Desulfatibacillum aliphaticivorans DSM 15576: one gene and its partners. The protein of the gene in region 1 interacts with the protein of each later gene in a pairwise test. Links are inferred from orthologs where the notes say so. Each region holds a gene or a part of one and is shown in the gene's direction. Other genes may lie near its edges.

Evidence for each region.
Region 2: the proteins of dnaE (region 1) and rplL interact in binary tests that used the Escherichia coli proteins (3 or more experiments, as listed by UniProt). The link is inferred for Desulfatibacillum aliphaticivorans DSM 15576 from one-to-one orthologs.
Region 3: the proteins of dnaE (region 1) and G491_RS0105965 interact in binary tests that used the Escherichia coli proteins (3 or more experiments, as listed by UniProt). The link is inferred for Desulfatibacillum aliphaticivorans DSM 15576 from one-to-one orthologs.
Region 4: the proteins of dnaE (region 1) and dnaX interact in binary tests that used the Escherichia coli proteins (3 or more experiments, as listed by UniProt). The link is inferred for Desulfatibacillum aliphaticivorans DSM 15576 from one-to-one orthologs.

Annotation. Positions count from the first base shown.
Region 1 is NZ_AUCT01000025.1:79,482-88,495, reverse strand. What follows is about bases 1-4,054. They hold dnaE (DNA polymerase III subunit alpha), read left to right. Parts: upstream 1-347; coding sequence 348-3,854; downstream 3,855-4,054. Other genes in these bases: guaB (IMP dehydrogenase), read left to right, coding at 1-241. In the rest of the region: G491_RS0120325 (spermine/spermidine synthase domain-containing protein), read right to left, coding at 4,128-6,362; G491_RS0120320 (spermine/spermidine synthase domain-containing protein), read right to left, coding at 6,610-8,844; G491_RS0120315 (vitamin B12-dependent ribonucleotide reductase), read right to left, coding at 8,918-9,014. UniProt on the Escherichia coli protein: DNA polymerase III is a complex, multichain enzyme responsible for most of the replicative synthesis in bacteria. This DNA polymerase also exhibits 3' to 5' exonuclease activity. The alpha chain is the DNA polymerase catalytic subunit.
Region 2 is NZ_AUCT01000047.1:527-5,464, forward strand. The notes cover bases 2,103-4,938. They hold rplL (50S ribosomal protein L7/L12), read left to right. Parts: upstream 2,103-3,248; coding sequence 3,249-3,629; downstream 3,630-4,938. Other genes in these bases: rplA (50S ribosomal protein L1), read left to right, coding at 2,103-2,295; rplJ (50S ribosomal protein L10), read left to right, coding at 2,631-3,152; rpoB (DNA-directed RNA polymerase subunit beta), read left to right, coding at 3,759-4,938. Also shown: rpmG (50S ribosomal protein L33), read left to right, coding at 1-44; preprotein translocase subunit SecE, read left to right, coding at 230-568; transcription termination/antitermination protein NusG, read left to right, coding at 596-1,126; rplK (50S ribosomal protein L11), read left to right, coding at 1,145-1,567; more of rplA, read left to right, coding at 1,591-2,102. UniProt on the Escherichia coli protein: The binding site for several of the GTPase factors involved in protein synthesis (IF-2, EF-Tu, EF-G and RF3). Is thus essential for accurate translation.
Region 3 is NZ_AUCT01000003.1:387,994-395,805, reverse strand. What follows is about bases 2,643-5,494. They hold G491_RS0105965 (pyridoxal phosphate-dependent aminotransferase), read left to right. Parts: upstream 2,643-3,417; coding sequence 3,418-4,572; downstream 4,573-5,494. Other genes in these bases: G491_RS33440 (transporter substrate-binding domain-containing protein), read right to left, coding at 4,592-5,494; G491_RS35330 (hypothetical protein), read right to left, coding at 3,122-3,343; G491_RS0105975 (magnesium chelatase subunit D family protein), read left to right, coding at 2,643-2,955. Also shown: G491_RS0105980 (alpha/beta fold hydrolase), read left to right, coding at 1-930; more of G491_RS0105975, read left to right, coding at 949-2,642; more of G491_RS33440, read right to left, coding at 5,495-5,812; G491_RS0105955 (bacteriohemerythrin), read left to right, coding at 6,191-6,583; G491_RS0105950 (BRCT domain-containing protein), read right to left, coding at 6,659-7,812. UniProt on the Escherichia coli protein: Shows aminotransferase activity with methionine and histidine as substrates, and to a lesser extent also with phenylalanine.
Region 4 is NZ_AUCT01000011.1:83,053-91,009, forward strand. What follows is about bases 2,467-5,463. They hold dnaX (DNA polymerase III subunit gamma/tau), read left to right. Parts: upstream 2,467-2,891; coding sequence 2,892-5,036; downstream 5,037-5,463. Other genes in these bases: G491_RS0112345 (YbaB/EbfC family nucleoid-associated protein), read left to right, coding at 5,139-5,453. In the rest of the region: G491_RS0112335 (tetratricopeptide repeat protein), read left to right, coding at 326-1,966; recombination mediator RecR, read left to right, coding at 5,478-6,077; G491_RS30605 (YkgJ family cysteine cluster protein), read left to right, coding at 6,107-6,517; G491_RS35455 (hypothetical protein), read right to left, coding at 7,001-7,243; G491_RS0112360 (DUF4198 domain-containing protein), read left to right, coding at 7,289-7,957. UniProt on the Escherichia coli protein: Part of the beta sliding clamp loading complex, which hydrolyzes ATP to load the beta clamp onto primed DNA to form the DNA replication pre-initiation complex.

The DNA of each region.
Region 1 (9,014 bases):
AAAAATGGTTCCTGAGGGAATCGTGGGCAGGGTGCCTTACCGGGGCTCCCTGGGCGCCAACATCTATCAGATGGTGGGCGGCCTCAAGTCGGGTATGGGCTACGCCGGCTGCAGAACCATCGAGGAACTGCGCGAAAAAGCCCGCTTTACCAAAATTACGGTGGCAGGCCTTAAGGAAAGTCACGTCCATGACGTGATCATCACCAAGGAAGCGCCTAACTACCGTCAGGATCATTCCTGATCCCTTCCGTTCTCCCTAAGGAGAACGCGGTTTGTCATCAATCCTTTTCTAACATACAAGCCGGGCGGAACGGCCTTTCCGCCCCGCCCGGCTTCAAGAGAGAGCCATGTCTGACTTTGTCCATCTGCACGTACACACCCAGTATAGCCTTTTGGACGGGGCCATCCGTCTGGACGCCCTGGTCAACCAATGCAAGGAATTCGGCATGGACGCCTGCGCCATTACCGACCATGGCACCATGTTCGGAATTCTGGAGTTTTACGAAAAGGCCAAATCCAAAGACATCAAACCGATCATAGGCTGCGAGTGCTATGTGGCCCGCAAGTCCATGGAGGATAAAACCCCCATGGATAAAGACAACCGCCACCTGGTGCTGCTGGCCGAAAACAACCAAGGATACGAAAACCTGTGCAGGCTGGCCACCCTGGCTCAGCGTAAAGGGTTTTATTATAAACCGCGTATAGACAAAAAAGCCCTTGAAGAGCATTCCAAAGGGCTCATCTGCCTTTCCGCCTGTCTTCACGGCGAAATTCCCATGTACATCTCCGACGGCCAGATGAAACTGGCCGAGGAATCCGCCCTTTACTATAAAAACCTTTTCGGGCCGGATCATTTTTATTTGGAAATTCAAAACAACGGCCTGCCCGAACAGGAGGAGATGAACCAAAAACTGGCGGAACTGGCCGAAAAGCTGGACATCCCCCTTGTGGGAACCAACGACTGCCATTATCTCAGGGCCAAGGACGCCAAGGCTCACGAAGTTCTATTATGCATCCAAACCAATAAAACGATTCACGATACTAATCGCTTTAAATTCCGAACGGATCAGTTGTATTTAAAATCCCCCCAGGAAATGATCGAATATTTCAAGGGATTTCCAGGCGCAACGGATAATACCGTAAAGATCGCCGAAATGTGCAATGTAGAGTTTGACCTCAGCACCTTTCACTTTCCCCAGTTTCCGACGGAGGAAGGCAAAACCGAAGCGGAAATCCTGACCCAAATGACCTGGGACGGCTTCCACAAACGCATGGACGCCATCAAGGCCGTAAATCCGGACGTTGACGAGGAAAAATATCTGGAGCGCCTGAAGTACGAATTGGGCGTCATTCAGGACATGGGCTTTCCCGGATATTTTCTCATCGTCTCCGACTTTATCCAATGGAGCAAGCGAAACGGCATTCCCGTGGGACCAGGCCGCGGCTCCGCGGCAGGCAGCCTTGTGGCCTACGCCCTGGAAATTACGGACCTGGATCCTCTGGAGCATAAGCTGATCTTTGAAAGGTTCCTGAATCCGGGCCGTAAGAGCATGCCTGATATCGACGTGGACTTTTGCATCCTGGGCCGGGAGCGCACTTTTAATTACGTGGTGGAAAAATACGGCGGCGGGGATTACGTCAGCCAGATCACCACTTTTGGAAGCATGAACGCCCGGGCTGTGGTTCGCGACGTTGGCCGGGCCATGGCCATTCCTTTGGGAGAGGTGGACGTCATTGCCAAGCTCATCCCCGAAGCGCCCAAGATGACCTTGAAAAAGGCCATGGAACAGGAACCTAAGCTTCTTGAAATCATGAAGGATAAGCCCGAAATCGCCGAGCTTATTGAAGTGGCTCAGGTTTTGGAAGGGCTCTCCCGCCACGCCTCCACCCACGCCGCCGGCGTGGTAATCGCCGACAAGCCCCTGGTGGAATACCTCCCCTTGTATGAAGGTAAAAAGGGCGAAGTTGTGACCCAGTTCGATATGAAACGGGTGGAAAAAATCGGGCTGGTCAAGTTTGACTTTCTGGGGCTGCGAAATCTTACGGTCATCGACAACGCCATCAAGCTCATCGAGGGGCAGGGCAAAACGCCCCCGGACCTCATGCATTTGGATGTGACCGACAAGGCCACGTATAACCTTCTGTCTCGAGGCGACACAACAGGCGTGTTCCAGCTTGAAAGCAGCGGCATGAAAGACCTCCTTGCGCGCCTTAAGCCCGAATGCTTTGAAGACGTGGTGGCCGTGGTGGCCCTGTATCGTCCCGGCCCTTTGAACTCGGGCATGGTGGACGATTTCGTCAAGCGCAAGCACGGGGACATCCCCGTCACTTATGCGCTTCCCGAGTTGGAGCCTATCCTCAAGGACACATACGGCGTTATTGTGTACCAGGAGCAGGTCATGCAGATCGCAGCCGCCCTGGCCAGTTACAGCATGTCCGAGGCCGACGATCTCCGTAAAGCCATGGGTAAGAAAATCGCCGAAAAAATGGCCCAGCAGCGCATCCGCTTTATGGACGGCTGCAAGGAAAACAACGTCGACCTGAAAAAAGCCGAAGCCCTGTTCAACCTCATGGAAAAATTCGGCGAGTACGGCTTTAATAAATCCCATAGCGCGGCCTACGCCCTGGTTTCCTTTCAGACCGCCTATCTCAAGACTCATTTCCAGGTCGAGTTCATGGCCTCCCTCATGACCAGTGAAATGGACAACACGGACAACGTCCTCAAGTTCATGTCCGAGTGCCGGGATCACGACATAGAGGTCCTTCCTCCCGACGTAAACACAAGCAGCGTCAGCTTTACCGTCTTGGAGGGGAAAATCGTCTACGGCATGGCCGCCATTAAAGGCGTGGGCCAGGGCGCCGTGGAAGCCATTGTTGAGGAACGCAAGGCCAACGGGCCGTTTGAGAACATTTTCGACCTGTGCGAAAGGGTGGACTTGCGCCGGGTCAATAAAAGAGTGCTGGAAAGCCTGGTTAAGGCGGGAGCCTTTGACAGCACGGGCGCCAAACGCTCCCAGTTAATGGCCGTCCTGGAAAGCGCCATTGATCACGGCCAGCGCATATCCAAAGAAAAGAATGATCCCCAAATGGGCCTTTTCGGCGCCATAGAAATGCCGACGATCACGCCTAAATTGCCGGACATCGAGGAATGGGACGATCAGCTCAAATTGAGCTGCGAAAAAGAGGCGCTGGGTTTTTTCCTCACGGGCCATCCCTTGGGCGAGTATGAAGATATATTGATTAAATTTGCCAACGCCGATACCCTGACCCTGCCGGAAATGCCCGATAAATCCGCCGTAAGGGTAGGGGGGATGATTTTGTCCACCAAAAATCTGGTGACAAAAAAAGGCGATCCCATGGCCTTCATCACCCTGGAGGATATGAAGGGCTCGGTGGAGGTGGTGGTCTTCCCCGAATGCTACAAGGCCTCGTCCCATTTATTGGTGGTGGAAAACGCCCTCCTGGTGGAAGGCCAACTTCAGAAGGAAGAAAAAGGCGCAAAAATTTTGGCCGACAAAATCGTGCCCATTGAAGACGCAGACTCCGAATGGACGGCCAGCGTGCACATCCGCGCCAATATGAACGGCATGGAAAACGAGGTGTTGGAGCAGATCAAGGAAATTTGCGGCAAACATCCGGGCGCGTCCAAAGCCTTTTTGCATTTGGTGGATCCGACCAAATTTGAAGCGGTGATAGAACTTCCTGAAACAAACTGTGTGGCGGCCGGCAAGGACTTGGCCAAGGATCTTCGCAAATTATTGGGGCCTCGCGCTTACGACACGGCCTGCCAACCCGCCAGGCTGGCCAATAACGGTAATGGAAACGGCCGGAAAAAGTGGCAGAAAAGCGCTTAACGCGAAGTGGTATCGCCCTTCGCCTCCACCATCTCTGTTGAGGCGTCGGAGTTATTGTTAAATTATGAAATAACCTGCTTGTTTTGTTGGGTTTCGCAAGCTCTTCCCAACCTACGTCGCTTCATGACAAGCCGTAGGTTGGGTGGTTCTGCAGATATGAAAACAATAGAAATTGTTCGGGTGAAATAGAGTAAAAAAATTGTCGTAAGCTGACGGCATTCTGCAGGTTCACCCAACGTCAATTCAAGATGCGTTTCCGTCGTAATGAAAAACTCACTCTCGGCCAATCTGTCGCCGCACGGCGGCGCCGGTCAGGAGTATGGTTGCAAATGGAATAATGGGCAATAATTTGTAGTAATTTTCAAGACCCGCCAGCATGGGCATCCAGACGCCCAGCAATCCGCCGATCAAGCCTCCCAGAGCGTCCGATAGAAACACGATCAGCAGCAGATTTTTAAAGCGAATTCCCATCAACGGAAACAAGAGCCCGCTTCCCAATATGGCCGCCATTAAAGCCAGAGCGATTGCAAGGCCTTGCCATTGGGGCGCAAAAAGCAAAAGCCCGATTGAGCCCGTTATACCTAAGAGGGCGATCCATCGCCAATGCTTTAAACCAAAGCTGGAAAACCCCCATAAGGCCAAAAACACGGCCGCGCCCACGAAAAATGCGGACAACGGATTGAAGAGCCGGGGGATCAGCCAGAAAATCAAGGCGTTTTCCAGGCAAACGGCATTAGTCCCGATGGCTATTCCCGCGAACAGCAAGAGAACCAGTTTGCCGGGCGGCAAATCAACGGATTGGGAACGGAGTGAAAAAAACATGATTGCCGCCGCCCCTGAAACCGCCAGGAGAAAAATGCAGACCAGGCTTTTTTTCAACATGTTGGGTTCAAAAAACAGCCCTGTCAGACCCATCATCCACGGCGACGAATCATGCAATGCCGGGGTTTTGGGGAATGTATCATAGTAGGTCGGCTGCATGGGAAGGGCCGTGAGTATTGGGACCTCTGAAGGAATAACCGGCGCCTGGCGACCAGGCAGGGTGGCCAATAAAATAAAACCATGAACGCCGAAAGGGTTTTTCTCTCCAAACGAACTCCAGCCCTGAACGTCCAATCCCGCCTCTAACAATCCGTTTGCGCAACTGAAAAACAACTTGTTCCCCCGGTCCACCGATTTGATTATGGCAAGCGCCCCATGGGGCTTAAGGCGCTTCTTCATGGATTGAAACGCCTCTACAGTGTGGACGAACCGGCCGGGCTCGATGGCCGCCTTACGGGTTGCAGCGAAAGACTCCGTGTGCGGCAGGATGATCAGGTCGTACATTTTTTCAGAGTTTTCCAGGTAATGCCTGCCGTCTCCGTCGATGCATTCCACCCGGGGATCCGTATAGGCTCCGCCGTTCGCCCATGCCAGATCGCCCTGGAACAGGGGAAACACTTCAGGGATGATATCCACTGCGGTTACGGACTTTGCGTCAAAGGCCAGAGCCTGATACACTTGCCTGCCTCCTCCGGAGCCCAGCACGCAAATATCGCTGCCCGGCTCAACCGTTTGAAAGGCGATATCGTCCATGGTTCCGGAAAACTTTCCGACAGGCAGGCCGCCCCAGATAAAGCATCCATCGTAAAAACCCAGGATGCGGCTGAAATTCTTGAATTTGGTTTCCGTGAGTTCTATATGGCAATACTTGCCCCAGGATTGATGGATCAATCGGCTTTTCGCATCCTCCGGCAGGGGGGCGCCGTCCAGAAAATCCTTGTTTTTCAACGTCTCCCCGATCCGGTGCAAACCGCCCGGCAAAATGCTTTTCATATAGGCGGTTTCAAAAAGACCGGCTGCAAACCAGGCCGCCCCAAAGCATACAATAAAGATGAGTATCATCCGGTTTTGGAGTCTATGGAAGTTTAAAACCATCCAGGAGACAAGCCCGGCCGCTAAAGCAATGCAAACCGTAGGCAGCCACCCCAGGCGGGGGATGGTAAAGGCGCCTACGGCCAGGGCGCATGCCAGCCCCCACACGAATATGAGGTAAAAGTACTTTTTTATTCCAGGGGATTCCAGGGCGGCTTCATAGCCGGAATACTCCGCTGCCCCCCAAAGTACGAACAGTGGGCTTGTGGCCAGGGTCATGTACCCCAGTTGCTTCCATAAGTCCTCGAACCGGATTTGATATTGAATGCTCTCCAAAAGAGGACAGGGGCCATGGGCGACGATCCAGCCTAAAACAGGAAAGCAGACGGCAAGAACGACCAGCGACTGAGCGCCGCGTAAAACCCCTTTGATTGCGCCCTGGTAACGAATTTTTGCGAACAAGGCGCCCAAAGGCATGCCAGCGCATACATACAGCATGAAAAACGAGGTGCTGTTCAAAGCAAAGGCCAGAATGCGAAACAGACAGACGGAAAGCAGCGAATATCCGAACGCCATAAACAGCAGGGAGATGCAAAGCCTCAATTCAAAATCACCGGCCCGGGAGGCGGTCGTGTGGTTTTCCTCGGGAAACATTTTGGGAACCCATTCCTTTGGAGATTCGATTTTTAGTCCTGTGAACAGAAAGCCGGCGCGTGGACCGGATTGTCATGTTATCAGGAGCATTTTGAGAAGCCGCGGGAGTGGCAAACCAGGCATCCTGACTCAAGGGCCAGGGATTCGCCGCAATCCGGGTATTGGCCTACGGCCTTTACCCTTTCGTCTCCTGCGCCTGTCACCTAACAAGAATGCACAATAACGCCTCTTTGCTTGGATTGAAAGTTCACTCCCGTCCGGTTTGCCTCCAAACTGCGGCGCCAGCCAGAAGTATTGTAACAAAAGGGATTGCGGGCAGCAACTTAAAGTAATACTCAAGGCCTGCCAGCATGGGACCCCAGACGCCCAACAATCCGCCGATTAAACCTCCCAGGGCGTCCGCCAGAAACACCACTATCAGCAATTTCCGATAGTGGATTCCCATCAAGGGAAACAACAAACCGCTTCCCAGAATTGCGGCGATCAAAGCCGGAACGATAGCAACGCTTTGCCATTGAGGCGCAAATACTAGTAGCCCCACAGAACCCGCTAAACCTATTAGGGCGATCCATTTCCAATGTTTTAACCCAAAGCTGGAAAAACCCCATAAAGCCAGAAAAACGGCTGCCCCTACAAAGAACGCGGACAAGGGGTTGAACAGCCAGGGAATCAACCAGAATATCAGGGCGTTTTCCAGACACACGGCATTGGCGCCGACGGCTATGCCTGCAAGCAGAATAACAACCATTTTGTAAGGCGGCAAATCAACGGATGGAGAACGAACGGAAAACAGCATAAGCGCGGCCGTACCTGAAACAGCCAGGAGAAAGATGCAGATAAGGCTTTTTTTCAGGGTGTTGGGTTCAAAGAACAGGCCGCTTAAACCCATCGTCCACGGGGATGAATCATGCAATGCCGGGGTTTTGGGAAAATCTTCATAATAGACCGGCGGCTCCGGATGGTCTGCCGCTGTTTGAATTGCAGCGGGAAAATAGTCCGATTCATAATCCCGCAAGGTAGCTAACAAGATGAATTCATGGATTTTATAAGGATTTCCTTCGCCAAAGGTGCTCCAGCCCTTGACGTTCAATCCCGCTTCCGCCAGTCCGTTTGCACAAGTAAAAAAAAATTTGTTTTCCCTATCCACTGATTTAACAATAGCCAATGCACCGTGGGGTTTCAACCGTTTTTTCATGGATTCAAACGCCTCGACCGTGTGAACGAACCGGCCTGGTTCAATGGCCGCCCTCCGCGTTGCTGCAAAAGACTCCGTGTGAGGCAGAATGATCAAGTCGAATTTCTTGTCTGTGTTTTCCAGATAATGCCTGCCGTCTCCGGCGATGCACTGCACGCGGGGATCCACATATACCCCCCCGTTCGCCCATGCCAGGTCGCCTTGGAATAAGGGAAACACTTCGGGAATGATATCCACCGCCGTTATGGACTTAGCCCCGCAGGCCAGGGCTTGTTGAACCTGCCTGCCGCCTCCAGCGCCTAACACGCAAACATCGCTTCCAGGCTGGACCGTTTCAAAGGCCATGTCGTCAAGGCGTCCTGAAATTTTTCCAACGGGAAGGCTGGCCCAGATAAAACTCCCATCGAAAAACCCTAAAACGTACTGAAGCCCCCGGACGTTGCTTTCGACGAGTTCGATATGGCAATACTTGCCCCAGGATTGATGAATCAAGCGGCTTTCCCTCCCTGTAGCAGGCAAGGGAGCGTCGCTCATCATATCCCCATTGTTCAGGATTTCTTTTATTCTGTGCAGCCCGCCCGGTAAAATGCTTTTCATATACACGGGCTCGAAAAGATCGGCTGCAAAACAGGCCGCCGCAAAACAGGCGGCGATGATCACAATCTTCTTGTTTTGAAACTTATGAAGATTCAGGACCATCCACGAGGCTAATCCGGCGGCTAATGCAATACAAACAGTCGGCAGCCACCCTAAACGAGGTATGGTAAAAGCGCCTACAGCCAGGGCGCAGGCCAGTCCCCAGACGAAGAGGAGGTAAAAATATTTTTTGACTTTGGGTGCGGCCAGGGCGGCTTCATACCCGGAATACTCCGCCGCACCCCATAGGATGAACAAGGGACTGGTCGCCAGGGTCATGTACCCCAGTTGCTTCCATAAGGCCCCAAATTGGATTTGGTATTGGGCGGTTTCCAGTAGAGGGCAGGGGCCATGGGCTATAATCCAGCCTAATACCGGGTAGCATAAGGCAAGAATAACCAGTGTTTGGGCGCCGCGCAAAACGCCCGTCAGAGGATTTTTGTATCGCAGTTTTGCAAATAAAGCGCCCAAAGGCATGCCCGTGCAGACATACAGCATAAAAAACGAGGTGCTGTTCATGGCAAAAGCCAGAACCCGGAACAGACAGACGGAAAGCAGCGCATATCCGAACGCCATGAAGAGCAGGGAGATGCAAAGCCTCAAATCAATGTTATCGGTCTGATGGGGCGTGTGGTTTGCCTCGGGATACATCTTGGAAACCCATTCCTTATGGAGTACTGATATCTCACCCTGTGAACTGAAAGTCAGCGTTTGGTCAATCTTGTCAGGAGCACTTGGAGAAGCCGCAGGAATGGCAAACCAGGCATCCTGATTCGTGGGCCAGGGATTCGCCGCAATCCGGGCATTGGCCTACGGCCTTT
Region 2 (4,938 bases), on another replicon or contig:
GCCGCTTTTGCCGTCGTCACACCCTGCATAAGGAAGTGAAATAAAAGCGGTCGTCTTGCAGGCCAGTAGCTCTAACGGTAGAGCGGCGGACTCCAAATCCGAAGGCTGGGGGTTCAAATCCCTCCTGGCCTGCCAAATAATTTTTCGGCAAATCCTTAAGCTCAGGGCTGCCGCCGCCCACAGTCGGCGGCGCTTTGGGCTTTCGGCATTTGAAGAAATGTAAGGAATTATGGGACGTTTACAGCGAAAAAAACCGGATTCCAAAAAGAAAAAGGCCAAAAGTGCGGCTCAGGAAATGGAGCTGAACGGCGCTCCTAAAAAACCGGCGCCCGCACCGGCGCCCAAGCAGGCTTTGGCTTCAGAAGGCCCCAAGGGCCCTGCTTTTTGGACGAATTCGGTTCAGTTTCTCCGGGAAGTTCGCGGTGAGTTGAAAAAAGTTACCTGGCCTTCCAGGAAGCAAACCGTTGGGTCCACTGCGGTAGTTATCATCTTAGTGGCCGTCATCTCCATGTTTTTGGGGCTGGTGGACATGGGCCTGACTGAAATCGTCAGGCTCGTTATCGGATAGCGAACCCAGGCCCGAGGAGGCAAGAAATTGGCTCTCAAATGGTACGTCGTTCACGTTTATTCAGGTTTTGAAAATAAGGTGAAGACCGCTCTGGAAGAACGGATTGCCTCGTCCCGTTTCTCCGACAAATTCGGTCAGGTCCTGATTCCCACCGAGCAGGTGGTGGAACTGGTCAAAGGCAAACGGAAAACCTCTCAGAGAAAATTCTACCCAGGGTACATCCTGGTGCAAATGCACCTGGACGACGAAACCTGGCATTTGGTGAACGACACGGCAAAGGTCACCGGTTTTCTGGGCGGCAGGAACAAGCCTTCACCGCTTTCGGATGAGGAAGCATCGAGAATCGTGGATCAGATTGAGGCGGGCAAGTTGAAGCCTCAACCCAAGTATTTGTTCGAAACCGGAGACGAAGTCCGGGTCATTGACGGCCCGTTCACCAATTTTAACGGCTCAGTAGAAGCCGTTAACCCGGAAAAAGGCAAGATCAAGGTCATGGTCAGTATATTCGGCCGGGCGACTCCCGTGGAGCTTGACTTTGTCCAGGTTACAAAACTGTAGGAACAAGGAATCGGTAAAATGGCAAAAAAAGTATTAGCGATGGTCAAGTTGCAGGTTCAGGCGGGCAAGGCCAATCCTTCCCCCCCCATCGGACCTGCCCTGGGTCAGCACGGCGTCAATATCATGGAGTTCTGCAAGGCCTTCAATGCAAGGACTGCCGACCAGGAAGGGATGGTGATTCCCGTTGTTTTGACGGTCTATCAGGACCGGTCTTTCTCTTTCATCACCAAGACCCCTCCGGCCTCCGTTCTGATTCTTAAGGCGGCGAAGCTGGCCAAGGGATCTTCCGACCCCAAAAAAATCAAGGTCGGCAAGATCACCAAGGCCCAGGTAGAGGATATCGCCAATCTTAAAATGGTGGACCTCAATGCAAAAGATATGGCAGGCGCCAGCAAGATCATTGCTGGGACCGCCAGAAGCATGGGCATAGAAGTGGTCTAGCCTGATATAAGGAGTCTGGAGTTATGGGCAAGCCTGGAAAAAAATTTTTAGAATCCAAGAAAAAGGTGAACCGGGACCTGAAATACGGCGTCCTGGAGGCCTTGCAAGCCGCCATCGAATCCTCTTACGCCAAGTTTGACGAGACGGTGGATGTGGCGGTTCGTTTGGGCGTCGATCCCCGCCATGCAGATCAGATGGTCCGCGGCACCTGCGTGCTTCCCCACGGAACCGGCAAGGACGTCCGGGTTCTGGTCTTCGCCAAGGGCGAAAAGGAAGCCGAAGCCAAGGAAGCCGGCGCCGACTTTGTGGGCAACGACGATCTGGTGGAGAAAATTCAGGGCGGTTGGCTGGATTTCGATAAGGCCATAGCCACCCCCGATATGATGGGTACGGTTGGTAAAATGGGCCGCATCCTGGGCCCCAGGGGCCTGATGCCCAACGCCAAAACCGGAACCGTGACCTTTGACGTCGCCAAGGCCGTTCAGGAACTGAAGGCCGGTAAAATCGACTTTCGCGTGGAAAGGGCAGGCATCCTCCACGCCCCCATGGGCAAGGTTTCCTTTGGCGCGGAGAAACTGCTGGATAACATCAGCGCTTTTTTCGAGACCGTACAGCGCCTTAAGCCCTCAGCGGCCAAGGGTACGTACATGAAGAGCATTGCTGTCTCCACAACCATGGGCCCGGGCGTGAAAATCGATCCGACCCTGGTTAAAGATATTGTAAAATAGGCGGCCATGCCGTTTCGTGCATGATCACCGCGCCGGAAATCGCCGGCAAGCCGCTTCGGGAGGGGGGTGTTAAAAACGCTCCCCTTCGCGCTATTTTGCGGCGCCGGATGACAATGGGATTTTCGGCGGGTTTTCTCAGGAAATGGACCGCCGTCCGACATAACCACTTGAACCTTATAACCTTCTGTCAAAGACCGCAGGTGCGCCATTGACCATGGCGCTTAATGGAACGGGTATCCGGCCTGCCGAGACAAAGCCCATACAAGCAGCCAGCCCAAAACACGCGCTTGTGCGGTTTTTTACAGAACACTATTGGAAGGAGGTGTGAAAGACCTTTGAGACCGGAAGATAAGAAAAAGGTCGTAGAAGACCTGCATGTGAGAGCGGAAAAGGCCAAACTAGCGATTCTCACGGACTTCAGAGGACTCAACGTCGCCGCAATGAGCGAACTCCGCAAAGGCCTCCGGGCTGCTTCCGCCGAGTATCAGGTCGTCAAGAATACCTTGATGACTCTGGCAATCGAAGGAACGGACCTGGAAGTTTTGAAGGACGAGCTTAAAGGCCCCTGCGCCGTTTGCTTGGCCTATGAAGATCCCGTCGAACCTACAAAAGCTCTCACCGAGTTCGCCAAGAACAACAAAAAGTTTGAAATCAAAATCGGCGTCCTCGATGGTAAACTCGTGAACCTGGACGGGCTGAAAGCCCTGGCCGACCTGCCCCCCCGCGAAGTATTGCTGGGCCAGATCGCCGGGACCCTCAACTCGTTGCCCACCGGCTTGGTGCAGTGCCTGGCCGGCGTCCCCAGGAAGCTGCTTTACGCTCTGCAAGCTGTCAGAGACCAAAAGGAAGCGGCCTAATTCGCTTAAACCTGTTTTGGGAAACCAATTCTTTCCCGGCCGAATGCCGGGACAAGCGCCGAAGCGCTGCTTAGAATATTTAGGAGGATTAATATAATGGCTGACATCACCAAAGAAGATGTATTGGAATTCATTGCAAACATGACCGTTCTGGAACTCTCCGAACTGATCAAGGACATTGAAGAGAAGTTCGGCGTTTCCGCCGCCGCCCCCGTGGCCGCAGTCGCCATGGCCGGCCCCGCCGCCGCTGATGCAGAAGAAGAAAAGACCGAATTCGACGTTATTCTTCTTTCCGCCGGCGACAAGAAGATCCAGGTCATCAAGGAAGTCCGCGCCATCACCGGTTTGGGCCTCAAAGAAGCCAAAGCTCTGGTCGAAGAAGCTCCCAAGGCTGTCAAAGAAGGCATTGCCAAGGAAGACGCCGAAAAGGTCAAAGAGCAACTGGAAGGCGCCGGCGCTCAAGTCGACATCAAGTAGTTTTTGTTTCAAGGCCGGAAGCGGGAACAGGCCAACCTGTTTCCGGCCTTTTTTTTACAAGTGGTTATCGGTATCAGGGCCATTTCCTAAACACTGGAAAAACAACCTGCACTTTCTTAGGGAGAAACCATGGCGGACAGGCCCTTGACGCAACAGCGTTTACGAAAAAGTTTCGGCAAGATTGCCAAGATCGTTGATATTCCCAACCTCATCGAGATGCAGCGCATCTCCTACCAGAGGTTCCTCCAAATGGACGTGCCTCCGGAAAAAAGGGAAACCATCGGGCTTCAAGCAGTATTTCACTCGGTGTTTCCTATCCGGGACTTCTCCGGCACCGCTTCACTGGAATTCGTCTCGTACCGTTTCGGCGAGATAAAATATTCGGTGGAGGACTGTGTGCATCGCGGCATGACCTACGAGGTGCCCATTCGCATCACGGTTCGACTGGTTGTCTTTGACGTAGACAAGGAAAAAGGCATCCAGAACATTCGCGACATCAAGGAACAGGAAATTTATTTCGGCACCATTCCCCTCATGACAGAACAAGGCACCTTTGTCATAAACGGCACGGAGAGGGTTGTGGTCAGCCAGCTTCATCGTTCCTCGGGCGTCTTTTTCGACCATGACAAAGGCAAGAGCCACGCCAGCGGCAAGGTCATATACACCGCCAGGATCATTCCTGTGCGCGGCTCCTGGATCGACATGGAAATCGATCCCAAGGATGTCTTGTACATCCGCATCGACCGGCGCAGAAAGTTCCCTGCGACGTTGCTTTTCAAGGCCTTCGGGTACAGCACCGAAGACCTTTTGAACTATTTCTACCAGACGGAAAAGTTGACGTTAACCCCCAAGACCCTGTTCAAGGAATTCGATGCGAAAACCTTGCGGGGCCAACGGGCCAGCATCACCGTTAAAATGCCGGATTCCGACGAAGTCATCGTGAAGAAGGGGCGTCTGTTCACCCAGCGGGCCGTGAAGACCATGGCTCAGGCCGGGATCGAAAAGGTGGCTATTCTTCAGGAGGACCTGGAGGATAAGGTGCTCGCCAGAAGGGTTTTGGATCCCAAGACCGGCGAAGTGCTTTATCCGGCGAACCACGAAATTGACGAAGCCACCCTGGAAGCCATGCGCGACGCCGGGGTTCAGAAATTCGAGATCCTGTACAGCGCCCCCGGCACGGGCGGCGATTCGGTTCGCAAGGCCCTGCTGCTGGACAAGGTGGAATCCCGGGAAGAGGCTCTGGTGGAAATCTACCGCCGCCTGCGTCCCAGCAATCCCTCCACGGTGGAGGTCGCCAAGGATTTCATCG
Region 3 (7,812 bases), on another replicon or contig:
GACGATTTTTCCGTGGAGTTCAAGACCATGGAAATCGAAGGCAATCGCATGAATTACGTGGACGAAGGCCAGGGCGAAACCCTGCTCATGCTTCACGGCAACCCGACCTGGTCCTATTTGTACCGCCATTTTATCAAGGACCTGAAAAAGGACTACCGATGCGTTGCACTGGATCATCTGGGGTACGGCCTGTCGGACAAGCCCCATTACGAAGATTATTCCATGGAGGCCCACATCCGCCGCCTGGGAAAATTCATAGAAAGTCTGGGGCTGAAGGACATCACCCTCATCTGCCAGGACTGGGGCGGGATCATCGGGCTTTCCTATGCAGCCCGGAACAAGGACCTGTTCTCGCGGCTGATCCCCATGAACACCACGGGCTTTCTGCCCGGATCGCCCAAGGAGTTTATCCAATGCCTGGGGGCCTGGGCCTTTCCCTATTTATGGTCCTATAAGGTCCCCATTGCGGGCAAGAAAATGGCCATGGACTGGAATGTCTTCCTGAAGGCGGGCATGCATCTGGGCATTGTCAACTCCAGGCGGCAGTTGCACAAAAAGGCCATGGACGGATACCTTTACCCCTTCCAGATGGTGCGGGACCGCACCGCCATCATGAAATCCGTGCGGCAGGTTCCCATGGGGCCCCTGGACAAGACCTGGCGGCTTTTGCGGGATACCGGCAGGCGCCTGGAGGGCTGGGACGTGCGCACTCAGGTGATCTGGGGCATGAAAGATCCTGTGTTCGTTCCCTGGTTTATGGAGAAGTTCGAGGAGATGCTGCCTAATCACGCGCCTTCGGTGAAGATTGCCACGGCCGGCCATTTTCTCCAGGATGACGAGCCGGAAATCATCCTCCAGGAAATTCGGCGTTTTTTAAAGGAAAAGCAGCTCAAGCGGAAAAAAGGCGGCGGAAAAAAACGGGCAGCCTAAAAAAGAAACGGATTATTGATGACCTATACCTATCCCTTCACGGCGTTTATCGGCCAGGATCTCATGCGCCTGGGCCTGCTTTTGAACGCCGTCAATCCCAAGATCGGCGGCATGCTCATCCGTGGCGAAAAAGGCACGGGCAAAAGCACGGTGGTGCGGGCTTTGGCGGCCATCCTGCCTGAAATCGACGTGGTGGAGGCCTGCCCCTTTCAATGCAATCCCCACTCGACGGACCTGATGTGCCCCCATTGCCGCAAGGCCGCCGAAAACGGCCCCTTGCCGGTCCAAAAAAGGCAGCGAAAGGTTTTGGAACTGCCCATCAACGCCACGGAAGACCGGGTGGCGGGCGCCATGGACCTGGAGCACGCCCTGTCCACGGGTGAAAAACGGTTCGAGCCGGGAATCCTGGCCAGCGCCAATCGCGGCGTCTTGTACGTGGATGAGGTCAACCTCCTGGACGACCATATTGTGGACATCCTCCTGGACAGCGCAGCCATGGGCGTAAACACCGTGGAGCGCGAAGGCGTGAGCTTCACCCATCCGGCCCGGTTCATCCTGGTGGGCACCATGAATCCTGAGGAAGGGGATTTACGGCCCCAGTTGCTGGATCGCTTCGGCCTTTCCGTGTATGTGGAGGGCATTCACGACCTGGATCAGCGGGACGCCTTGCTGCGGCGCTGGGAGGAATACGAATCCAATCCCAAGGCCTTTCTAAACAAATGGCGCAAGCGGGAAAACGCCCTGAAAACCCGCATCGCCAAGGCACGGAGGATTTTTCCCAAGGTCAAGGCGGACGACTCGGTCATCCGCGCCATCACGGAAATGGCCGTGCAATTGGGCGTGGACGGGCATCGGGCGGACTTGGTCATCCTGAAAACCGCCAAAACCCACGCCGCCTTTGAAGGACGCCGGGACGCGACCCTGGACGACGTGGAGGCGGCCGCCAAACTGGCCGTGAGCCATCGCATGCGCAGACAGCCCTTTGACGACGTTCCCGACCACTCCCGGGCCGTGGAAAAAGTCATGGATGGCCTTCGGACGCGGGAGCAACGTAAAAAAAAACTCCTGAAAAAAGAGAGTCCGACTGAGAGCGAGCAGGACGCGCCTTTGGAAAACGGCTGTCCCAGGGAAAGGGGCCTGCGGCCCAGCCCCTCGGGATCTGAGGCGGCCGGGGAGGTTTTCAAGCCGGGAAAGGCGGACGATCTTTCAGCCAGGACTTTCAGGATGCCGTTTCCCCGGGGGAAAGAGCCGGAGAAAGGCCGCTTTCAAAAAGCTCCCGCCCTGGAAAAGCGAGGCCGCTACACGCGGATATCCCGCAATCAGGAGGGCGGCGACCTTGCCCTGGACGCCACCCTGCGCGCCGCCGCTCCGTACGCCCTGTCCCGCCCTGCCGGAGGACTCGCCATACCCATCCAGCCTGACGACTGGAGGCGGAAATCACGCACCCACAAAACCGGAGCTTTGTTCGTCTTTGTGGTGGACGCTTCCGGCTCCATGGGCAGTACGCTCATGACCCAAACCAAGGCGGCGATCATGCATCTTCTGGCCCAGGCCTATAAGGACCGGAGCGAAGCCGCCATGATCGCCTTTAAAGGACGCAAGGCCGAGGTGCTTCTGCCGCCCACAAAAAGCATCAACCTGGCGGAGCGAAAGCTCAGAACCTTGCCAACCGGCGGAACCACGCCTCTTTGCGCGGGTATGGCCCTGGGATTGAAAATAGCGAAAAAGGCCCTCCAAAGAAAGCGGGCCCCCTGGCCGCGCATAGTGCTGGTCACGGACGGCCGGGCCAACATCTGCTTGGATAAAACAAGGGACGGGGCGCTCTTGCCCTTGCATGAAGAAGTTTTAGCCATGGCCGGAAGCATCGGCAGGGAAAACCATATCCGAAGCCTGGTGCTGGACGCGGAGGAAAAGCATCCGGCCGCTTTGGGCATGGCCCGGGAAATCGCCCGGCATATGAACGCCCGCCGCGTTCCCATATACGGCCTGCAGCCCGAATCCATTGTGGAGGCGTTGTGGGAGTGATTTTTTGGGGAGAGACTCCGCTGCAGCATTTCGAATGATATTGGCGTGCAAAGAGCTGAATAAGGAAATGCCCAAAGGAAACGCGTTGTTTGAGCAGCTTGCTATTGAGGTTGACAATGTCTGTGAAACGGCGGGACCTCGTCAAGCATCTTGAGGCAAATGGCTTTTATCTATTAAGGGAAGGCGCCGCTCCATTTACACGAACGGCAATCAGGCCGCGCCGGTAAAAAAAAATCAATTTCTTGATCGCATCACGGCCAACGAAATCTGCAAGCAGGCCAAAATTCAGCCCAAGTTTTAAAGCTCCAGACAACAAATATTTCGCAGCATATTCAAAAGCATGTTGAAATGCGCCGAATGGAAAGGTATTGATGGCCTGTTGATCCATGAGATGGCATTTAGCGGCCTTTGAGATCCAATAGCATCCAAATTAATAATCAAACAATAGAAGAGAGGCGTTTTATGCGGATTTCCGCAAGAGGGCAGAACATTCGGCAAAGCGATATCAGAACCATGACCACGGCCTGCCGCGAGGCGGGCGGCATCAATCTGGCTCAGGGAGTTTGCGACATCAAGGTCCCGGATGAGGTCATCGCCGGCGCGAAAAAGGCCATGGACGAGGGCTATAACGTGTACACTCCCAATCACGGACTGCCCGAGCTGCGTCAGGCCATTGCCGGCAAAACCGCGGCCTTTTACGGACGCCGCCCCGACCCGGAAACCGAGATCGTGGCCAGCCTGGGCGCCACCGGCGTGTTCTATTGCGCGGCCATGGCGCTGTTGAATCCCGGGGACGAGGTGATTTTGTTCGAGCCCTATTACGGATATCACGCCAGCACTCTGGAGGCTGTGGGCGCGGTTCCGGTTTTCGTCCCCACAAAGCCGGGAACCTGGGAGATCGAGCCGGACGCCTTGGCCAAGGCCGTCACTCCCCGAACAAAAGGCATCGTGTTGTGCACGCCCGGCAATCCCTCCGGGCATGTCATGACCGCCGGGGAAATCGACCTGATTGCGGAAGCCGCGCAAAAGCATGACCTGGTGATTTTTTCCGACGAAATCTACGAGCACTTTCTGTACGACGGACGCACCCATCTATGCCCCGGTCTTCATCCAGGCCTGGAAGGGCGGACCGTGACCATGTCCGGCGCTTCCAAGACCTACGCCATCACAGGCTGGCGTTTGGGCTACTGCATCTGCCCTGCGGACGTGACCGAGGCAATCACCCATCTGAACGATCTGGTTTACGTGTGCGCTCCCGCGCCTTTGCAAATGGGCGTGGCCGCGGGCATGAACATGCTTGGCAGGGATTATTACGAGGGCCTGGCCCGGGATCATCAGAAAAAGCGGGATCTTTTCTGCGATACGATTGAAAAGGCCGGCATGAAGCCTTATCGCCCGGAAGGCGCCTATTACGTGCTGGCCGACGTTTCCGGCGTGCCGGGACACGATTCGTTCACCCGGGCCATGCATATTTTGGAAAAAACCGGCGTGTCCAGCGTACCGGGCCGGGCGTTCTTCCATGACGACTCAGGGGACTCTCTGGTGCGCTTTTGCTTTGCCAAGGAATTTCCCGTGCTGGAAGAGGCTTGCGAAAGAATCGCCTCATGGAAGGGCTAATGATGGACCGGTTAAGGATTTAGTCGGAAGATTCGTTGTCTTCTGCATCCATGATTTCGTATATTTTCAACTCGGGGTAATGTTTTGCCGCGCAATCCCGGCATATGCTATGGCTGAACTCGGCTTCGGAGTGCTCCTGTATATAAGATTCGATCTGCTTCCAATAGCCCTGGTCGTCACGGATTTTCTTGCAATGGGAACAGATGGGAAGCAAACCTGATAACGTTTTAACTTCGGAAAGGGCTGCTTTCAGCTTTCGGGTGCGTTCCTCCACCTTTTGCTCTAAAGTATCATAGGAGGCCTTCAGATCCTGTTCGGCGGCCTCCCGCAATCGGATCTGTTTTTTCAACTCGATATTCAAAACCGCCATGGACCGGTATCGCCAGTACCCCATGATTACGGCCGTCAGGGACAAAAAGCCAAGCATGGCCAATGTCACACGGAATGTGTTCCAGAAGGGGGTGGGCTCTCCGTGCCATTTGGTATAGATCCGGGAGTATTCCTTGGATTGAAGAAATTGTTCAATCGCCGGATTCAGCCTGTTTAAAAGAGTTATATTCCCTTTTCGGACCGCTATCCCTCTTTTTACCGTTCTCAAAGGGCTTCCCGCTCTTTTTATCCTCCGGTCCACCCTGGCCTCCCGGGCGAACGTCATTAACACCGGCTCCGGAAAAATCAGGGCGTCCACATTGCCGGACAGCAGACTGAGTAGCGCGGCCTCCACATTGTCAAATACAATCGGTTTAATGGCAGGTTTCCTTGCAACAATGGCCTCTCCGACATTCAACGCCACGACAGCCGTCTTTTTTCCAATAAGGTCGTCCAGAGATTCAACGCCCGCCGTCTCTGCAAGAACAAAAATGCGAATCGGAGAGGTTTCCGTGGGAATTGAGTAGTCAAACCATTGCTCTCGCCGGTCGGTTATTCCTTGGTCCGGGATGAGGTCCGCCTCGCCCGATTTGAGAGCTTCGAAAACCTCCTGCCAGTCCTCCTTAACGATGTATTCCACCTGGATATTGGCGATTTGAGCTACTCTTTCCAGAACATCCACCGCAAACCCGGACGGCTTGCCGTTTGCATCCGTTGTATAATGCGGCGGAAAATTTTTTAAAACAGCGGCCTTAACAGTTAGCGGTTGGGATGGTTGGAAGGCCTGCGCCGACGAACTGTGGGAGAAACCAGCAGATAAAAATGTATAAATCAATACAGCGACAATCACAAAGCAGTTAGACTTCAACATACTTCACTATTCCTCCGGGGATAATGGTTTTGCTTCCGTAAGGATGTGAGTGTTTTTTCATTTAAGAAACAATGCATTCTGGTCTTTGAAGTGTATTTCAAATAGAGATAACTTCCTAAATTCATTATTGTTTTAAGGTATATGCCCGAGGATTTTATGTCAAGTTCCATGCTTCAAAGTCCTATGCCTCGCGCCCGGAGGGCGAAAATCCGGGAAGCAAACTGTCTTTATTAGACAGGGGCCATGGTATGTTTTTTGCTTAAATTCCGTTTAAGATTGAAAATGCAGTGTGCCAGTCGCCGCCGCGCTCATAGGGGGCGCCTGAAATAACAACAATTTGCAAGCCGTTACAGAGAACGGAAAGCAAAGGAGAGCAAAATGGCATTTTTTAACTGGGATGAAAAGTACAGCGTGGGAGTGCCCCGTTTTGACAATGAACATAAAAAACTCATTGACCTTACCAACAGATTTTATGAAGCCATGAAGGTCGGCAAGGCCAGGGATGCCATGCAGGCCACCTGCAACGAACTGGTCGCCTACACGAAAACCCATTTCAATAACGAAGAAATGGCTCTGAAGCAAAGCACTTATCCGAATTTGGCGAGCCACCAGGAGGAGCATAGGCTTTTTACCAAACAGGTTGTGGAGTTGAAAGCCAAGCTAGACGCCGGGGAGCCTGTGATGGCCTCTACCCTTGGAAATTTTCTCAAAAACTGGCTTGTGAACCACATCATGGGAATTGACAAGACCTATCAGAAATATCTGAGTTGATCAAACAGGGAAGCCGGCGCTGCGAGGGGCCGGGGCGTCAAAAAAATGGCCCTCATTTTGTGCGCCGCCTTGGCATCAAAACAGGCTCATTTGCTCGGGAGAGGATTGGGATTCCCCGCCCTCCAGCAATTGGAGGTATTCCTGTTCCGTCAGCACGGTTACGCCTAAATCCTGAGCTTTTTGGGTCTTTTTAGCGCCCACTTTGGCGCCGCAAATCAGGTAATCGGTCTTGCCCGTCACTGCTTTTTGCACGTTGGCGCCCAAAGACCGGGCCTTTTCCTCCATGTCCTTGCGGGAGCCCGTTTCCATGCTTCCGGTAAACACCACGCCTTTTCCGGAAATAGGGCTGGAGACGTCCATCTCGGATTTCAGGGGCGTAGGCTGGAGGTTGAATCCCAAGTCCAGCATGTGGCGGATGGTGGGGCCTAAAGCCTTCAGGCCTTTTTCTATGGATATGCTGGTGACATCCCCGAAGCCGTGCAGGGCGACGATGTCGTCCCGGGTTTTGTCCAGCAATTCCTCCAGGGGGAAAAAGGAGAGAATCTTGCGGCTGTCGCCTTCGCCCAGGTCGCTAATGCCGAATGCCGCCAAAAATCGCCAGTCCTCCACGGGCCGGGACTTGCTCAGACCGATTGCCTCCACCAGATTCTTTGACTGCACCGGCCCGAACTCGAGCGATAAAAAGTCCTCCTCGGTCATGGCGTAGATTTTCTCCAGGCTGTCAAATCCTCCGGCCACAAGCCGTTCCACGGTTTTTATGCCGAACCAGTCCGCGTTGCCCAGAATCCGAAACCAATGGCGGATGCGCTGCTCCACCCGGGCCTTGCAGTTGAGGTTGGGGCATTTCAAAAAATCGTTGTTCCATTCCAGGGGCGTTTCGCAGACCGGGCAGTTTTCCGGGATTAGCGTATCATCCGAGGGAGTCAAGACGTTTTCCAGCTTGGGAATGACCTCGCCGGAGCGGATGACCTCGATGCTTGCGCCGACGCCCGCGCCTTTTTCGCGAATGCGTCCGGCGTTATGGGCCGTCACCCTGCGGATGGTGGCGCCGGAGAGCTTCAGGGGCTCCACTTCCAGCACGGGGGTGACGTTGCCGGTGCGCCCCACCTGCCAGGTGATGGCGTTGACCGTGGTGACGCCGGTCTCGCCTTTGGCCTTGATGGCGATCTGCCACCGGTAGTGATGGGAGGTGGCGCCCATATGGTCGCGCACGTCCTGGTTCATGACCG
Region 4 (7,957 bases), on another replicon or contig:
TTTGGCGGGATGATTACGGCGGTTTGCAATCATCCTGAAAAAATTTTGAAAACGAGAACCCAGCCTTTTCAAAAAACGCCGGGAAGACGGATGCCCCTGGATTCCTGCGTTGGCAGGAATGACAGGCAATAGTAAAGCAAGTCCTGCTCCCTATGTATCGAATCAGGCATTGAGGCGGCGCCCCCTAACCCACCGCCTGGTATAATCAACAAAATCCCCTTGATAATCCAATGGAATCACGGTAATATTATGCCATTCATCCAACAATAATCCGTTTTGTTTAGTTTTTTTTATCCTCGATGCACTGGATATTAGGAGAAACGCCATGACGACCCATGGTATTGGATCGCGATTTGACAAGGTTCTTGGCTTGGCTTGTACGTTTATCTTGATTTGCGTGTTGGCTTCCTGTGCAGCCTCTGCGAGTAATCAAGCAGCGAAAGAAGAGGAAAAAACCTCCCTGGAAGAACTGGCGGAACAGGAGCCAGAGTGCCAAAAATCGCTGGAAAAAATCGCAAAGGAACAAGGACCGGAATCCGAGGACATGGCATATGCCTATCTTGCCTGCGCCGGAGTGTCCATGGCACGGGGCCGAATGGATGAAGTGGAGCAAAGGCGGGATAAGGCGATTGAAATTTTAACAAAGGCCTTTGGACCGGATGACAAAAGAATCGCCCGGTGCTGGGACTTTTCAGCTTCATTATTTGTGGAATGGAACAACATTGACAAAGCGGAGCAATGCTATCTCAACGCCATTGCCGTAAATAAAAATCGACTGGGATCCCATTCTAAGAAAGTCATAGAAGACCTTTCATTATTAGGCGGCATAATGATCGTTTATAACCGTCCCCAAAAAGCCCGGGATTATTATAAAGAGGCTCTGTCCTTGCAGGTTGACGTTCTGGGGCCTGAGCATGAAGAAATTTCCGGGACGTATTGTTCTTTGGGGTCCGCCTCTTCTTTGGCGTCCGACTATGTTGCATCCAAAACGTATTATGGCGAGGCGATAGCAATCGAAGAAGATGCGGGCCGGACGGATAGCCTCATCTACGGACGGGCCTTGACGGGCATTGCCAACGCCCAAAACAATTTGGGAGAGTATGAGCAGGCCAGAAAAAATTTTAAAAAAGGCCTTCCTTTGTTAAGGTCTGAAAAATTTGAATGGGGAGCAAACTATTGCCAATACGCCCTGATGACGCGCCAGGAGGAAGCCCTGCTGACTGCGGAAAATTTTTTGGCAAAAACATTACCTAATGAGACTAAAGACCTCGGGCTCCTGGAAGTTGCTGCGGCGGACCAAATGTGCACCATGGGCTTGATAAAACAATGGTTGGGCAAATACGGCGAATCGGAAAAATTCCATCAGCAAAGCCGGGAGATATACCGTCGTGTTTTCGGCCAGGGCAGCTTGAAAGAATGCAACGCTCTCCTTAGCCTGGCCAACCTGTACATTGAAACGCCGGACTACGACAATGCTCAAGAAGTCGTGGATGAGCTTTTCGCCATTTGCGAGAAAAATCCCCAGGTCAGTGCGGATATGTACGCCAAAGCCATGGAGCGCCAGTCCCGGCTATTGTATTCCCGAGGCGAGTTGGATAAGGCCATCGATTCGTACCTGAAGTTATTGGACTTCCAGGAAAGCCATTTTGGTCTGAACAGCATCTTTGCCGTGCAGGCCCAGCACTGGCTGGGAGGCGCCTATGTGGACAAGGGAGATTTTGCATCCGCCCTGCCCCTTATGATTCAAGCCATGAACGCCTATGAACAGTATTACGGCAAAAGCCATCCTGAAACCATTGCGGCTATGGAGTCCGTCGCCTTTTGCTGCCAGTCCCTCGGCAGGGAGGAAGAGGCCCGCAAGTATTATGAAAAGGCGAAATCCCTTAGGGAGGAGGCGGAGTTGTCCGAGTCCCATCCTTATATTTCCGGCAGGGAAGCGTTCTGGCGGGAAAAGGCCAGGGAGTAAACGACTCCGTTTGGAGCACATAGCGAGGAGACCTCGCAACTGCCGACAGGGCAAGCCCTGAGGCTACGGGCGCGGGAACCGCGCAACGACAGGCTGGGAGACCCGGCGACTACTGCGAGGAGACCTCGCAACTACGATAAAACGGTTTCGAACCGGGTTTTTCGCCCGCCTGACATTTACGATTTCTAACGCCTTTGTTGGTCGCACCTTGTGTTGCTAAAGCAACCCAGGCAGCAAACTGCGCTGCCTGGGCCACCCTCCAAAAGCAGGGCAAGCCCTGCCCCCTGCGCTTCCCGCCGAATTGCGGCTTTAGGAAGGCGCATCTCCTCAGCCGTCATTCCCGTGGAGGAATTTTGGCGGGATGATTACGGCGGTTTGCAATCATCATGACAAAATTCCGGAAACGGGAACCCAGCGTCCTTTATAAAAACGCCGGGAGAACGGATGCAACCCGAATTCATGAAAAACAGGGACTCTGGATTCCTGCGTTGGCAGGAATGACAGGATAAAGAGCAGGGCAAGCCCTGAGGCTACGGGCGCGGGGACCGCGCAACAACAGGCTGAGAGACCCGGCGACTACTGCGAGGAGACCTCGCAACTACGATAAAACGGTTTCGAACCGGGTTTTTCGCCCGCCTGACGTTTACGATTTCTATCATCTTTGCAGGTCGCACCTTGTGTTGCTAAGCAACCCAGGCAGCAAACCACGCTTCCTGGGCCACCCAAAGATGGGCGTGGGGACTGCGGCAGATTTTTTACAAAAAATTGATTTTATTTTACTTTTGAATAAGAGCAATTAAGATTCTTGGCAAATCGGACGGATTTTTTCCACTAAGTCTTGATAGCCAGCCTTAAATTGTTTATGAAACCAGAGTCAGCTATTTTTTCCCGAACTCATCCAGGATAGCGGTCCTACAGGTAATCCATGTCCTATCTTGTACTTGCTCGAAAATACAGGCCCCAGACCTTTGACGAGGTGGTGGCCCAGCCTCATGTTACCGAAACCCTGAAAAACGCCATTAATCAGGAACGGGTGGCCCACGCCCTGTGCCTTTCCGGCCCTCGCGGCACGGGCAAGACCACGGTGGCGCGCATTCTGGCCAAGGCCATGAATTGCGTGAACGGCCCCACGCCCGAGCCCTGCGGCGTTTGCGCTTCGTGCAAGGAAATCGCAGCCAGCAACGCGGTGGACGTGTTTGAAATCGACGGGGCGTCCAACAACAGCGTGGAGCAGGTCCGGGAGCTTCGGGAAAACGTGCAGTACGCCCCGGCTTTGGGCAACTACAAGGTGTACATCATCGACGAAGTGCACATGCTCTCCCAGGCCGCCTTCAACGCGCTCTTGAAAACCCTGGAGGAGCCGCCGCCCCACGTGATGTTCATCCTGGCCACCACGGAAAGCCATAAGATTCCGGTGACCATCCTTTCCAGGTGCCAGCGCTACGATTTCAAGCGTATCAGCCTGGACGACATTGTGGGGCATCTGGCCAAACTGGCGGGGCTGGAAAACTTCACCATCGAGGAGCAAAGCTTGTGGGCCGTAGCCCGGCGCTCCGGCGGCTGCATGCGCGATGCGTTGAGCCTTTTGGATCAGGTCATGGCTTATTCCACGGGCGAAGCGTCCTTTGAAAAGGTTCTGGACATTTTGGGCGTGGCCGGACGCAAGTCCTTGTTCGCCCTGGCCCAGGCTCTTTTAGACCGGGACGTCCCGGCCTGCCTCACCGCCGTGGACCAACTTTACGCCAGGGGATACGACCTGAAGCAGGTCATGGCCGACCTGTTGGACCACCTGCGGAATCTCACCGTGGTGAAAACGGTCCGGGATCCCGGCCTGCTCCTGGACATTCCTCCCGGCGAGATCCAGGCCATGCAGGAGCAGGTCGCCAATGCGTCTCCTGCTTTTGTGAATCAGGTCCTGAGCCTGCTTTTTAAAGAAGAGGCCGCGGTCAGGCTGTCGCCCCAGCCCAGGCTCGCCCTGGAAGTGGCTCTGATCCGCATTTGCGAAATCACCCCGGCCGTCGCCATAGACTCTTTAGTCGCCGCCTTGGAGGTTCTGGCCTCTCAGCCGGCGTCCAAAGACCAGATTATAAATATCGGCCCGGCATCCGGCCCGGCGCCCGCCCTGCCGGAGTCCGGCGGTGGAAGCGCGCCTCCTGCGCCGGAAGAGACAACGGCTTCCGCAGCGGAAGCGGCGCCTCAACACGAGGAATCCACTCCTGTCGCCGCGTCTGACCCTCAGACCGAACCGGAGCCGCAGGAAGCACTTGCACCTGAGCCGGAGCCCGAACCCGAACCGGAGCCGCCGGCGGAGCCTGAAAAGGAAGTTACACCGGAACCGGAACCCGAGCCCGAACCGCCGGAGGAGGAGCCCCAGGCGGCGCCGGAACCCGAACCGCAAGCTCCTGTGGAGAGCGCCCCGCCGGAGCCTGAAGAGGAATCCATTCCCGAGCAGGCTGCCGACTCGGATGCTTATCAGTCGGACGACGAGTCGCCTTATTATCCTGAGCCGGATCCCACATACGCTGCGGCCGACTCCGAGCCCATTATCCCGGACATGGAGCCGGACTACGGTCCTCCCCAATATGAAACCCGGGAGGTTCAACCGGACGTCGTCCAGGAGGCTGCAACGCCTGAAGAACCGGCTGCACCGGCCCCGGAGCCTGAAGAGGACGAGCCGGAGCCGCCGCCGTTTGAAGGAGATCCGTGGGAGGCTTTTTCCAAGGATGTGCAGGAAAAAAGCATTATGCTGGGCCTCACCCTTGAAAAATGCCGTTTAAAGGAATATGAAAAAGGCCGCTTCGTCCTGGAAACCGACGGCGCGCCTTTTTCGCGGGATCAGTTGAACACCCCGGAAAATCAGACGATTCTCACGGGCGTATGCAAAAGCCTCTTCGGCCGCAAGGTGCAATTCGTCATCGAAGAGCCCAGCGAGGAAAACCGGACCGCCCCGGTCATGAACCAGGCGGAAAAGCGCCGGGAACTGGAGCAGGAGGCGTTGAACCACCCCCTGGTGGAGGAAGCGGTGCGGATTTTCGGCGGCAAGGTTGTAGAAATTCGTCAAATGGAATAATATAGGAACCTGGTTCCAAAAAACCGGGAGCCAAAATAATACGCAGTAAACGGGGCGCCGGGCTTTGCTTGGCGCCAGCATTATTTGCACAAGGAGGAATGCATGAAAAAGGGAATGGGCAACATCATGAAGCAGGCTCAAAAGCTCCAGAACCAGATGGCCAAACTCCAGGAGGAACTGGGGGACAAGACCGTGGAAGCCTCCGCGGGCGGCGGCATGGTCAAGGTGGTTGTGAACGGCAAGCAGCAGGTTCTGTCCATTGAGATCGAGAAGGAAGTGGTTGACCCTGAAGACGTGGAAATGCTCCAGGACATGGTTTTGGCGGCCGTTAACGAAGGCCTGAACAAAAGCCAGGACATGGTGCAAGGCGAAATGGGCAAGCTCACGGGCGGCATGAACATTCCCGGCCTGTTCTAATTTTTTTATGAGGTTTTTCCTTTCATGTCCTTTTACCCTCCCAGCCTGGTCAATCTGATCAAACAGCTTTCCAAGCTGCCTGGAATCGGAGAGAAAACCGCCGAACGCCTGGCCCTCCATATTTTAAGAGGATCGGTCAAGGACGCCCAGGCTTTGGCTGAGTCCATATCCGAAGCCAAGGAAACGGTCCGGCTGTGCTCGGTCTGCTACGGCCTGGCCGACTCGGATCCGTGCCACATCTGCCGGGACGCGACCCGGGATCAGGATGTGGTCTGCGTGGTGGAGCAAGGCACGGACATGGTGGCCCTGGAAAAATCCGGGGCGTTCAAGGGGCGGTATCACGTCTTGCAGGGGTGTTTGTCGCCCATGAACGGCGTGGGGCCGGACAACCTGCGCATCCGCGAGCTTGTGGAGAGATTGAAAAAGGAAAAAATCAAGGAAGTGGTTGTGGCCACAGGCACCAGCGTGGAGGGGGAATCCACAGCCAATTATTTGCGCCAGGTCCTCGAGGGCTCGGGCGTAAAAATCACTCGCATAGCCTCGGGCGTTCCCATCGGGGGCGACCTGAAATACACAGACGCTCTGACGCTTAAAAGGGCCTTGGACTCCCGGCACTGCCTATAAGCCGGGTGGAATATTATTTTGGATCGGAATTGAAAGAACTCAAATCTTCAGACATTTTTGAATGCACCATGTGCGGCAAATGCTGCCAAGGCTACGGCGGCACATACGTAACGGAAACGGACATCCAGGCCATCGCCGAGTTCATCGGCAAATCGCCTGAGACGGTCAGGGCGGAATACTGCCAACTCTCCGGAGGAAAGCCGGTCCTGGCTCAAGGAGAAGACGGCAAATGCATCTTCTTTACGGACAAATGCTCCATCCACCCGGTCAAACCCAAAATGTGCCGCAAATGGCCATTCCTGGAAGCCGTCCTTAGGGACGAAAAAAACTGGGAGCGCATGGCCTCCTGCTGCCCCGGCTGCAAGACCGACGTGCCCATCGAACACGTCAAAGCCGTCATCCAGGCCCTCCTGAACGGCGAGATTCAAGACGAAGGGTGATGCCCCCGGTTTTAGGGCGTTCGCTGGAATATCTCCCGGCCAAACCGAACCTCCCAGGGAGCCCATTGGTCCTGCAGAGACAAAATCTCCGAGGCCAGCCGCGGCATGCAATGCCGGGGGCCGCAAGGCCAATAAGGGCGGCCGCTGAGGCTTGTTGAAACCGGGATTGCCCGGCGGCGGATAATGATTATCCACGCCCTGGTTTGATTGATTATGATAATACCTTCCGTCCGTTCAGCTTAACAGGAATCCCAACACATAGAAGGTCGAAAACCATGTTGCTTCGCAACCCTGGCAAAAAACCGCCTTGCCAGGGCTACCCAAAAACTGCGACGCTGGACTCCCAACAAAAAACGCTCTGGAATGACCGGTGGAGGAGCCCTTGGGAATGACTGCCCTATTCTCCCCTGATTTTGCGCGAAGCGCCATTTAAAAGGTTTTGCCCCGCTTTTTCAAAAGCGGGCCGCCGGAGGCTCCTGTTTTTCAGTCCGCCGCCGGAGGCTGCTGATTTCTAATTGGGCGGTTCGGCGGTGAATATTTTAGGTTGACTTTTTTGGGAAGTTTTGGTGTATTCCCAACATAATCGGCAAGACAGAAGTCTTTCCACCCCCCCGAAACATCGGGGGCGGCAGCGACACATACATAAATAACGGTCATGAAGGCCAATCCTTTTTGCAAAAAGGGGTTGGCTTTTTTTTGTTTATACGGCGTTTGCTTTATTTTCATAGCAGTATACTTAACCAAACCACTTACTTTTTAAGGAGCGAGAACATGAAGAAAATTTGCTTGCTGAGCGCATTGGCCCTGGTCTGTTTGTTTTGCGGTTCCACCTACGCCCATTACGGCATGGTGATTCCGTCCGACAACATGGTCATGGAAGATGACAACCGCACCATCACCCTGGATCTGTCCTTCTCCCATCCCATGGAACTGATCGGCATGGAACTGGTCGCCCCCAAGTCGTTCACCGTGGCTCATGAAGGCAAAACCACGGACCTGGCCAAAAGCCTGAAAGCCTCCAAGGTTATGGACCAACCCGCATGGAAAGCCGAATACCAGATCAAGCGGCCCGGCGCCTACGCTTTCGTTATGGAGCCTGTTCCCTACTGGGAGCCTGCCGAAGACTGCTTTATCATCCATTACACCAAGACCGTTGTGGCTGCTTTCGGCGATGACGAAGGCTGGGACGATGAACTGGGCCTCAAGACGGAAATCGTGCCTTTGGCCAAGCCTTTCGCCCAATACAAGGGCAACGTGTTCCAAGGCGTCGTGAAACTGGACGGCAAGGCCGTGCCTTACGCGGAAGTGGAAGTGGAATACTACAACAAGGACGGCAAAAAGGAAGCTCCCACGGACTATATGGTCACCCAGACCATCAAGGCTGACGGCAACGGCGTGTTCACCTACGCCGCTCCTTTCGCCGGCTGGTGGGGATTTGCA